One region of the Metapseudomonas resinovorans NBRC 106553 genome, then DNA from elsewhere that is predicted to be linked to it. Evidence: predicted binding sites of a transcription regulator. Region 1 holds the regulator's gene; the other holds the start of a gene.
What was found. Region 1 encodes LexA, which represses DNA repair genes until DNA is damaged. Its sites were predicted from a motif close to CTGTNTNNNNANACAG; they were not measured.

Region 1 (4,902 bases):
CGAGGGTGAGTCCGAGTCCCGCGTGCTGCGCGGCAAGCATCGCTGCCCGATCTGCGCCACCGCGATGGACGCCTACCTGCTGGATGAAACCCGCAAGCTGCACATCTGCGGCAACAACCCGGATTGCACGGGCTACGAGATCGAGCAGGGCCAGTACCGCATCAAGGGCTACGAGGGTCCAAGCCTGGAGTGCGACAAGTGCGGTAGCGAGATGCAGCTCAAGACCGGCCGCTTCGGCAAGTTCTTCGGCTGCACCAACGCCAGCTGCAAGAACACCCGCAAGCTGCTCAAGAGCGGCGAGGCCGCACCGCCGAAGATCGACCCGATCCGCATGCCGGAGCTCAAGTGCGAGAAGGTGGACGACACCTACGTGCTGCGTGATGGCGCTTCCGGACTGTTCCTGGCTGCCAGCCAGTTCCCGAAGAATCGCGAGACGCGCGCGCCGCTGGTGCTGGAGCTGATCCCGCACAAGGATGAGCTGGACGCCAAGTACCACTTCCTGCTCGATGCGCCGAAGAATGACCCCGAAGGGCGTCCGGCGGTGATCCGCTTCAGCCGCAAGACCAAGGAGCAGTACGTGCAGAGCGAAGTGGATGGCAAGCCCACTGGCTGGCGTGCTTTCTACGATGGCGGCAAGTGGAAGGTCGAGGACAAGCGCTGACCGACTGCAGCGCGCCCGGCAATGGGCGCGCATATACTGCCCGAGTCACTTGTGGAGGGCGCCGTCATGGCCCATGAGCTGTATACCCGCACGAACCAGAAACTCTTCTTCGCCGGTCTGTCGCTGGAGTCCTGGCGCAAGGCGGAGGAGGGGCGGGCGATGAACGCCCAGGCACTGGTGCAAGCCGAGCGCGAGGCTTCGCTCTTCCACCTCTACGGCGCGACGCTCGGCCTGTGCCATGAAATCGCCGGCTATTACCGCCTGCCCGAGGCGAATGCCCCGCGCGTGGAGCTGCTGCTGACGGCAGATGTGCTGGCGATGGCGCCCAGTCCGGAGCTCGCCGAGTTGGTGGAGTTGGCCCAGCAGCGTGAAACCTGGTTGGCCGAGTTGCTGGCCGCCTATGGCGCGTTGTTCCAGCCGCCGCAGGCGCCCAAGCAAGCCAAGGTTGACCCGACCCTGCCGCTGATTGTGGCGGTCAGTGTGGACGAGGATGCGGCTCCGCTGTCGCGGGAGACGCTGGAGTCCTGGCGGCAGAACCTGAAATCCCTGGCCTTGCGCTTCCGAGAAACCCTCAGCGAGTGCTGATTTGATCGACGGACTAGGGCGTGATGGCGGCTCGCTGCTACAATGGCCGCCTTTCGTGGAGAGCTGAATCTATGCCTACGTCCTTTCTGGAAATAGTCGAACTGCCTGATGGGCGCATTATCCTGCGCCGGGCCGAGGACGAGGAGGCGTTGGTAACGCTGGACTTTTCCGCTGATGCCAAGGCGTTTCTTCAAGGGCATCACCTGGAAGTCGCCAAAGCCATGCTGAACGTTGGTGTGCAGATGGCCGGCCGCCTGGCCGAGGGTGATATGGACCACCAGGAAGGTCCGCGCGTTCTGCATTGAGGTTCGTAGCCGAATCCTGCACTGATTCGGTTACAGGCTGATGTCTCAGGGGCCAGGCCAGCGCCCGGCGCCCGCTTCCTCTCAACCCAGCAGAATGTTCAGGCTTTGCGCGCCGCCCTGGCGTGCCGCTTGGGCTAGCTGGCGTTTGGCTTTCTGCCCCAGCTGCAACCAGCTGACCACCGTATGGCTGCGGCCCAGGCGGAGCGCTTCGCAGGTCAGTTCCAGCGCACTTTGTTCGCCTCGCGGTTGCAGGATCAGGATGCGTTCGCGGTTGAGGCCGGAGTCGCGCAGCCAGTCGCGGGTCAGGCCCGCCGGGGCGCCGATCAGCGTCAGCCAGCGTGCATCCTGTTCTTCACTCAGTTCCCGCAGCACGGAAGCCAGCAGGTTACGGCAGTGCCCGGTGGCGCCGCGCAGCGAGAGCTCGCTGAAGGCTTCCGGTTCTTCCGGGCGGGGTTCTTCCACCACGTCGGTCAGCATCGGCACAACGGCGGGGTTGGCCAGGATGGCATCGTGGAACAGCGGGAGCTGCGAACGACCAAGGGACTGCGGGAACTGCATAAGGCCTCCTTTAGCGGCGGATCACGCCGACACTCAAACCTTCGATCACCATGTCCTGTTCATCCAGGTTCACTTCGATTGGGGCGAACTCGGTGTTCTCGGCAATCAGCCATACCTTGTCGCCCTCTCGCTTGAAACGCTTGACCGTCACTTCGTCGCCCAGGCGCGCCACCACGATCTGGCCGTTGCGGGCCTCGCGGGTGCTGTGCACGGCGAGCAGGTCACCGTCGAAAATGCCGATGTCCTTCATCGACATGCCGCGAACGCGCAGCAGGTAGTCGGCACGGGGATGGAAGAACTCGGGGTTGATGCGGCAGGATTCCTCGATGTTCTGCTGGGCGAGGATGGGGGCGCCGGCGGCGACCCGGCCGATCACCGGCAGGCCGTCTACTTCATGGCCGCCGGGTTCGAAGCCTGGGATACGGATGCCGCGGGATGCGCCCGGGGTCATCTCGATAGCACCCTTGCGTGCCAGGGCCTTCAGATGCTCCTCGGCGGCGTTGGGTGACTTGAAGCCGAGCTCCTGGGCGATCTCGGCGCGGGTCGGGGGGAAGCCGTTGTCTTCAAGGCAGCGCTTGATGAATGCGAGAATCTCGGCTTGGCGGGGCGTCAGTTTCAGCATGGCGGCGCTCTGTTTTTTTATACAGTGACTGGGATTATATACAGTGATCCGGTCTTGGCAACGCTTCTTTTTCGGCGCTCGCGCATTCGTGGCCGAGACAGGGCGCTGTGCCTGGCGAGATGACCGTTGCGTCAGATAATGGTGTGTGCGGCTTGACAAACGGTCCGGCTGAAACGTATGTTTCAAACAAGTGTTTGTCAGGTGGAGGAGCCATGGCCCAGTCGGAAACCGTTGAACGCATTCTGGATGCTGCGGAACAGCTGTTCGCGGAAAAAGGCTTCGCCGAGACTTCGCTGCGTCTGATCACCAGCAAGGCCGGGGTCAACCTGGCGGCGGTGAACTACCACTTCGGCTCGAAGAAGGCCCTGATCCAGGCGGTCTTCTCGCGCTTCCTCGGGCCTTTCTGCCAGAGCCTGGAGCGCGAACTCGATCGTCGCCAGGGCAAGGCCGAGAGCAAGGCCAGCCTCGAGGAACTGCTGGAGATGCTCGTCGAGCAGGCGCTGGCGGTTAAGCCCCGGAGCGGCAACGACCTGTCGATCTTCATGCGCTTGCTCGGTCTCGCATTCAGTCAGAGCCAGGGTCACTTGCGCAAGTACCTCGAAGAGGTTTACGGCAAGGTGTTCCGCCGTTACATGCTGCTGGTGAACGAGTCCGCGCCCAGGGTGCCGCCGCTCGAGCTGTTCTGGCGGGTGCATTTCATGCTCGGCGCCGCGGCCTTCAGCATGTCCGGCATCAAGGCGCTGCGCGCGATGGCCGAGACCGACTTCGGCGTGAACACCTCCATCGAACAGGTGATGCGCCTGATGGTGCCATTCCTGGCCGCCGGCATGCGCGCCGAAACCGGCCTGACCGACGAAGCCCTGGCCGGCGCGGTGCTCAAACCTCGCAACAAGGCCCCGGCCGTACCTGCCAAGGCATAAAACCATATGGGCGCAGGCTGCCTGATCGGCTAAGCTTGCGGCCCATGCAAAACCTCGATCTCCTGCATATCTCCATTGCCGACCAGCAGCTCTATGGCTTCGCCGACGGGCAGCTGGTGTTGCGCGTGTCCGTGTCCACCGCCCTGAACGGTGCCGGTGAAACCAATGGCTCCAATTGCACCCCCCGTGGCCTGCACCAGGTCCGTGCGCGGATCGGCGAGGGACTACCTCGTGGCGCCGTGCTGCGTGGCCGGCGCTGGACCGGCGAAGTGTGGAACGCCGAGCTGCATGCGCAGTTCCCGGGGCGCGACTGGATACTCACGCGCATCCTCTGGCTCAGTGGCTGCGAGCCCGGCCGCAACCGCCTCGGCAAGGTGGACAGCTTCCGCCGCTACATCTACCTGCACGGCACACCGGATACCGAGCCCATGGGCGTGCCCCGTTCCCACGGTTGCATTCGTCTGCGCAATGCCGATGTGCTGGAACTCTTCGAGCGCGTGCCCGTCCACTGTGCGGTACGCATAGACGAAGCGCCTTGCCCGGTCTGGGCCGCGACTCAACTCTCTTAAGGATTTTTCATGCAAGGTTCTCTGATGCTGGATATCGGCGGCACCTGGCTGACCGCCGAGGATCGGCAGATCCTCCGTCAGCCGGAAGTCGCCGGCCTGATCATCTTCGCCCGTAACATCGAGAGCCCGCGCCAGGTGCGCGAGCTCTGCGCGTCAATTCGCGCCGTGCGTCCCGACCTGATCCTCGCCGTGGACCAGGAAGGCGGTCGCGTGCAGCGCCTGCGCCAGGGCTTCCTGCGCCTGCCGGCCATGCGCGCCCTGGCCGATAACGACAACGCCGAGGCGCTGGCCGAGCAGTGCGGTTGGCTGATGGCCACCGAGGTGCTGGCGGTAGGGCTGGACATCAGCTTCGCGCCGGTCCTGGACCTCGACCACCAGCGCAGTGCGGTGGTGGGCAGTCGTGCTTTCGAGGGTGATCCGGCGCGCGCCACGGCGTTGGCCGGTGCCTTCATTCGCGGGCTCCGCCAGGCCGGCATGGCCGCCACGGGCAAGCATTTTCCCGGTCATGGTTGGGCGGAGGCGGACTCCCACGTCGCCATTCCCACCGACGAGCGCAGCCTGGAGCAGATCCGCAGCAGCGACCTGGTTCCCTTCGCCCGCCTGGCCCCCGAGCTGGACGGCATGATGCCGGCTCACGTCATCTACCCGCAGGTGGACAACCAGCCTGCCGGCTTCTCCCGTC
Region 2 (4,902 bases), 3.1 Mb from region 1:
GGCGTCGATTTCAGCCTTGTCGTCACCCTTCACCGCGATTTCCAGCTCGCCCAGCGCCTTCTCGATGGAGGCCTTGTCTTCGGCAGTGGCCTTGTCGCCAGCCTCGGCAATCATCTTGCGAGTGGCGTGGACCAGCGCGTCACCCTGGTTGCGGGCAGCGGCCAGCTCTTCGAACTTGCGGTCTTCCTCGGCGTTGGCCTCGGCGTCACGCACCATCTGCTGGATTTCTTCCTCGGACAGACCGGAGTTGGCCTTGATCACGATGGACTGCTGCTTGCCAGTGGCCTTGTCCTTGGCGGACACATGCAGGATGCCGTTGGCGTCGATGTCGAAGGTCACCTCGACCTGCGGCACACCACGGGGCGCCGGCGGGATTTCGGCCAGGTCGAACTTGCCCAGGGACTTGTTCTGGGCAGCCTGCTTGCGCTCGCCCTGCAGCACGTGAATGGTCACGGCGGACTGGTTGTCGTCGGCAGTGGAGAACACCTGCGACTTCTTGGTCGGGATGGTGGTGTTCTTCTCGATCAGTGCGGTCATCACGCCACCCAGGGTTTCGATACCCAGGGTCAGCGGGGAAACGTCGAGCAGCAGTACGTCCTTCACGTCACCGGCCAGTACGGCGCCCTGGATGGCAGCACCGATGGCGACGGCTTCGTCCGGGTTCACGTCCTTGCGCGGCTCCTTGCCGAAGAAGTCGGCTACCTGCTTCTGCACCAGCGGCATGCGGGTCTGGCCGCCGACCAGGATCACTTCCTGGATGTCGGACACGTCCAGGCCGGCGTCCTTCAGGGCGATACGGCAAGGCTCGATGGTACGAGCGACCAGGTCTTCCACCAGGGCTTCCAGCTTGGCGCGGGAAATCTTCACGTTCAGGTGCTTCGGACCGGTCTGGTCTGCAGTGATGTACGGCAGGTTGACGTCGGTCTGCTGGCTGGAGGACAGCTCGATCTTGGCCTTCTCGGCGGCTTCCTTCAGGCGCTGCATGGCCAGGGGATCGCCCTTGAGGTCCATGCCGGACTCTTTCTTGAACTCGTCGACGAGGTAGTCGATCAGGCGCAGGTCGAAGTCTTCACCACCGAGGAAGGTGTCGCCGTTGGTGGCCAGCACTTCGAACTGATGCTCGCCGTCCACTTCGGCGATCTCGATCACCGACACGTCGAAGGTACCGCCGCCCAGGTCATAGACGATCACGGTGTGGTCGCCCTTGGACTTGTCCATGCCGTAGGCCAGCGCAGCCGCGGTCGGCTCGTTGATGATGCGCTTGACGTCCAGACCGGCGATGCGGCCGGCGTCCTTGGTGGCCTGACGCTGGCTGTCGTTGAAGTAGGCCGGAACGGTGATGACCGCTTCGGTGACCGGCTCGCCGAGGTAGTCTTCGGCGGTTTTCTTCATTTTCTTCAGCACTTCCGCGGAAATCTGCGGCGGCGCCATCTTCTGGCCCTTCACTTCGACCCAGGCGTCACCGTTGTCGGCCTTGGCGATCTTGTAGGGAACCATCTTGATGTCTTTCTGCACGACGTCTTCTTCGAAGCGGCGACCGATCAGGCGCTTCACGGCGTACAGGGTGTTCTGCGGATTGGTCACCGCCTGACGCTTGGCGGATTGGCCCACCAGGGTCTCACCGTCGTTGGTGTAAGCGATGATCGACGGCGTGGTGCGAGTGCCTTCGGCGTTCTCGATCACCTTGACGCTGCCGTTTTCCAGGATGGCCACGCAAGAGTTGGTGGTCCCCAGGTCGATACCGATGATTTTGCCCATATTCTCTCTCCCGAAACTTTGGATTCTCCGCGGCCTCATTTCACGGACCGCGGCAGCAAATAAACGCTTGATCTAACAGATGGGGGCCCGAGCCCGGATTTCAAGCCTGCTCGTCGATCGACGGCGGCGTAACGCTGGGAGCCTTGCTGACCACCACCATGGCGGGACGGAGCAGGCGGCCATTGAGCAGGTAGCCCTTCTGGAACACTTTCAGCACGCTGCCCGGCTCGACATGGGTGCTTTCCTCCATGGCCATGGCCTGATGGTGCTCCGGATTGAACGGCGCACCGTGCGGGTCCACGGCTTCCAGCTGGTAGCGCTTGAGGGTGTCGTGGAACAGCTTGAGCGTCAGCTCCATACCCTCACGCACCGGCTTGATGCTGTCGTCGGTGGCGCTGGTCAGCTCAAGGCCGCGCTCCAGGCTGTCGACTACCGGCAGCAGGTCATTGGCGAACTTCTCCAGCGCGAACTTGTGCGCCTTCTCCACATCCTGCTCCGCACGACGGCGGATGTTCTGCAGCTCGGCGGCAACACGCAGCGACTGATCCTGGGCCGCGGCCAACTGCTCTTCCAGCACTTGCACGCGAGTGGCAAGGTCTTCGCCGGATACGGCTTCGGCGGCGGAATTCGCTTCGGGGGTCTGGGTGTCCAGGGTCTGTTCGTCGGCCATGTCTTCCTCCTCATGAAAATCTATTGCGGGCAAGAGCCGCTGATATGTCCGCCTATATGGGGCCGCAATTTGTCGGTTCAAGGGGGAGGGGCGATTGTCAGCCAGAAAACAAACACTGTATAAATAGACAGCCATCTCAGCGCGGGAGTCGCACCATGCTGGTACACCTGTCTATCCATAACTACGCCATCGTCGAGCACCTGGACCTCGAGCTCGAGGCCGGCATGTCGGTCATCACCGGCGAAACCGGTGCGGGCAAGTCGATCATGCTCGACGCCCTCGGGCTGACCCTGGGCGATCGCGCCGACAGTGGCGTGGTGCGCCCCGGCGCCGACAAGACAGACATCCTCGCCAGCTTCGACGTCAGCGCCATCGCCGAAGCCCGCGACTGGCTGGCCGAGCGCGACCTCGAACAGGACGGCCCCTGCATCCTGCGCCGGGTGATCACCGCCGAAGGCCGCTCGCGCGCCTACATCAATGGCTCGCCCTGCCCTCTTGGCGACCTCAAGAGCTTGGGCGAGCTGCTGATCGACATTCACGGCCAGCACGAACACCAGTCACTGCTAAAGACCGACACCCATCGCCGCCTGCTGGATGAATACGCTGGCGCCAGCGACCTCGCCCGCCAGGTACAACTGGCCGCCCAACGCTGGCGGCAGACCCGCCAGGAGCTCGAACGCCTGTCCAGAGCCGGCGACGAGCAACGCGCCCGCCACCAGTTGCTGAGCTACCAGCTGGACGAGCTGGAGAACCTCGCCCTGGGCGAGAACGAACTGGAGCAACTGGAGCAGGAACACAAAAACCTGACCAACGCCGAAAGCCTCCTCGCCACCTGCCGCCAGGTCATCGACATGTGCAGCGAAAGCGACGCCGGCAACGTGCTCAGCGCCCTGACCGCCAGCCTGAATCGGCTCACCGCCTACTCCACCCAGCCTGGAGCCATGGGCGAAGCGGTGAACCTGCTGTCCAGCGCGCAGATCCAGGTGGAGGAAGCCATGGGCGAACTCAACCGCTTCCTCGACCACTTCGACGCCGATCCGCAGCGCCAGCAGGCCCTCGAAGAACGCCTCGACAATATCTACACCCTGGCGCGCAAGCATCGGGTACAACCGAGCGAACTCGCCGAACTGCAACAGCGCCTGCTGGATGAGCTGGAAGCGCTGAATGCCGACGACGAAGCCGCCGAGCGCCTGGCCGACGAACTGGCCGCGTACGAACGCCACTACCAGGAAAAAGCCACAGAGCTGAGCAACCTTCGCCGCGACGCGGCGGGCTGCCTGGCGGGCGCCGTGGAAACCGAGATGCAGCGCCTCGGCATGCCCGGCGGCCGCTTCAATATCCAACTGCACGCCAACCCGGTGGCCGAACCTCAGCAGCAGGGCCTGGAGCAGGTGGAGTTCCTGGTCAGCGCCAACCCCGGCCAGCCTTTGAAGGCTCTGGCCAAGGTCGCCTCCGGTGGCGAACTCTCACGCATCAGCCTGGCGATCCAGGTGATCACCGCGCAGACCTCGCGCGTGCCGACCCTGGTCTTCGACGAAGTGGACGTCGGCATCGGCGGCCCAACCGCGGAAGTGGTGGGTCAACTACTGCGCCGCCTCGGCGAGCGCGGCCAGGTGCTCACCGTCACCCACCTGCCGCAGGTGGCAGCCCAGGGCCATCACCACCTCTTCGTGCACAAGCAGCGCGGCAGCGACGAAACCCGCACCGCCGTGGCCAAACTGCAGGAAGCGCCGCGCATCGAGGAGATCGCGCGGATGCTGGGTGGCGTCGACCTCACCGAGGAATCCCTGGCCCACGCCAGGAAGATGGTAACCAGCGCGCAAAGCTGATACCCGCTGCGCGCGACGTTCACCACGCGACACAAATGAAAAAGGCGACCCGAGGGTCGCCTTTTTCCTTGCGCGCAGCGCTTACTTCTTCTTGCGGATATAGAGCACAAGATTGTGGTCTACCAGCTCGTAGCCACGCTCCTTGACGATTTCCTTCTGGCGCTTCTCGATCTCCGGATCGAAGAACTCGATCACCTCACCGGTATCGACGCACACCATGTGGTCGTGGTGGCCGCTGTCGGCCAGCTCGAACACGGCATGGCCACCGTCGAAGTTGTGGCGTACCACCAGCCCCGCCGCTTCGAACTGGGTCAGGACACGGTAGACAGTGGCCAGACCGACATCTTCGCCGGCTTCCATCAGAGCCTTGTAAACGTCCTCCGCGCTCATGTGGCGTTGCTCGGTGGAATCGAGCATCTGGAGGATCTTGACCCGAGGCAAGGTCACCTTCAGGCCGGCTTTACGCAGTTCGTTGTTTTCTACCATGGTCAGCTTTCTCGAGGAATGCGGCTTTCGCAGCTTCCCTTAATGCAGGTATGATCGGGACTTTTCATGCCCAGCCAAGATAGTGGAAGTCGCCCACCGATGCAAAACACCAAGCTCCTGCTGACCAGCCTCTCACTCGCAGGCTTGCTCGCACTCGCC

Region 2: the regulator LexA is predicted to act here: its motif matches at 2,544-2,559, upstream of recN (DNA repair protein RecN).

What each region holds. Positions count from the first base shown of each region.
Region 1 covers NC_021499.1:2,311,945-2,316,846, forward strand. Annotated here, with positions in the region: gene topA (type I DNA topoisomerase) at 1-661, shown strand, start outside; gene PCA10_RS10465 (DUF6586 family protein) at 728-1,246, shown strand; gene PCA10_RS10470 (hypothetical protein) at 1,318-1,551, shown strand; gene sulA (SOS-induced cell division inhibitor SulA) at 1,633-2,109, opposite strand; gene lexA (transcriptional repressor LexA) at 2,120-2,731, opposite strand; gene PCA10_RS10485 (TetR/AcrR family transcriptional regulator) at 2,944-3,651, shown strand; gene PCA10_RS10490 (L,D-transpeptidase) at 3,696-4,220, shown strand; gene nagZ (beta-N-acetylhexosaminidase) at 4,230-4,902, shown strand, end outside.
Region 2 covers NC_021499.1:5,442,263-5,447,164, forward strand. Annotated here, with positions in the region: gene dnaK (molecular chaperone DnaK) at 1-1,758, opposite strand, end outside; gene grpE (nucleotide exchange factor GrpE) at 1,859-2,428, opposite strand; gene recN (DNA repair protein RecN) at 2,584-4,257, shown strand; gene fur (ferric iron uptake transcriptional regulator) at 4,339-4,743, opposite strand; gene PCA10_RS24580 (outer membrane protein assembly factor BamE) at 4,843-4,902, shown strand, end outside.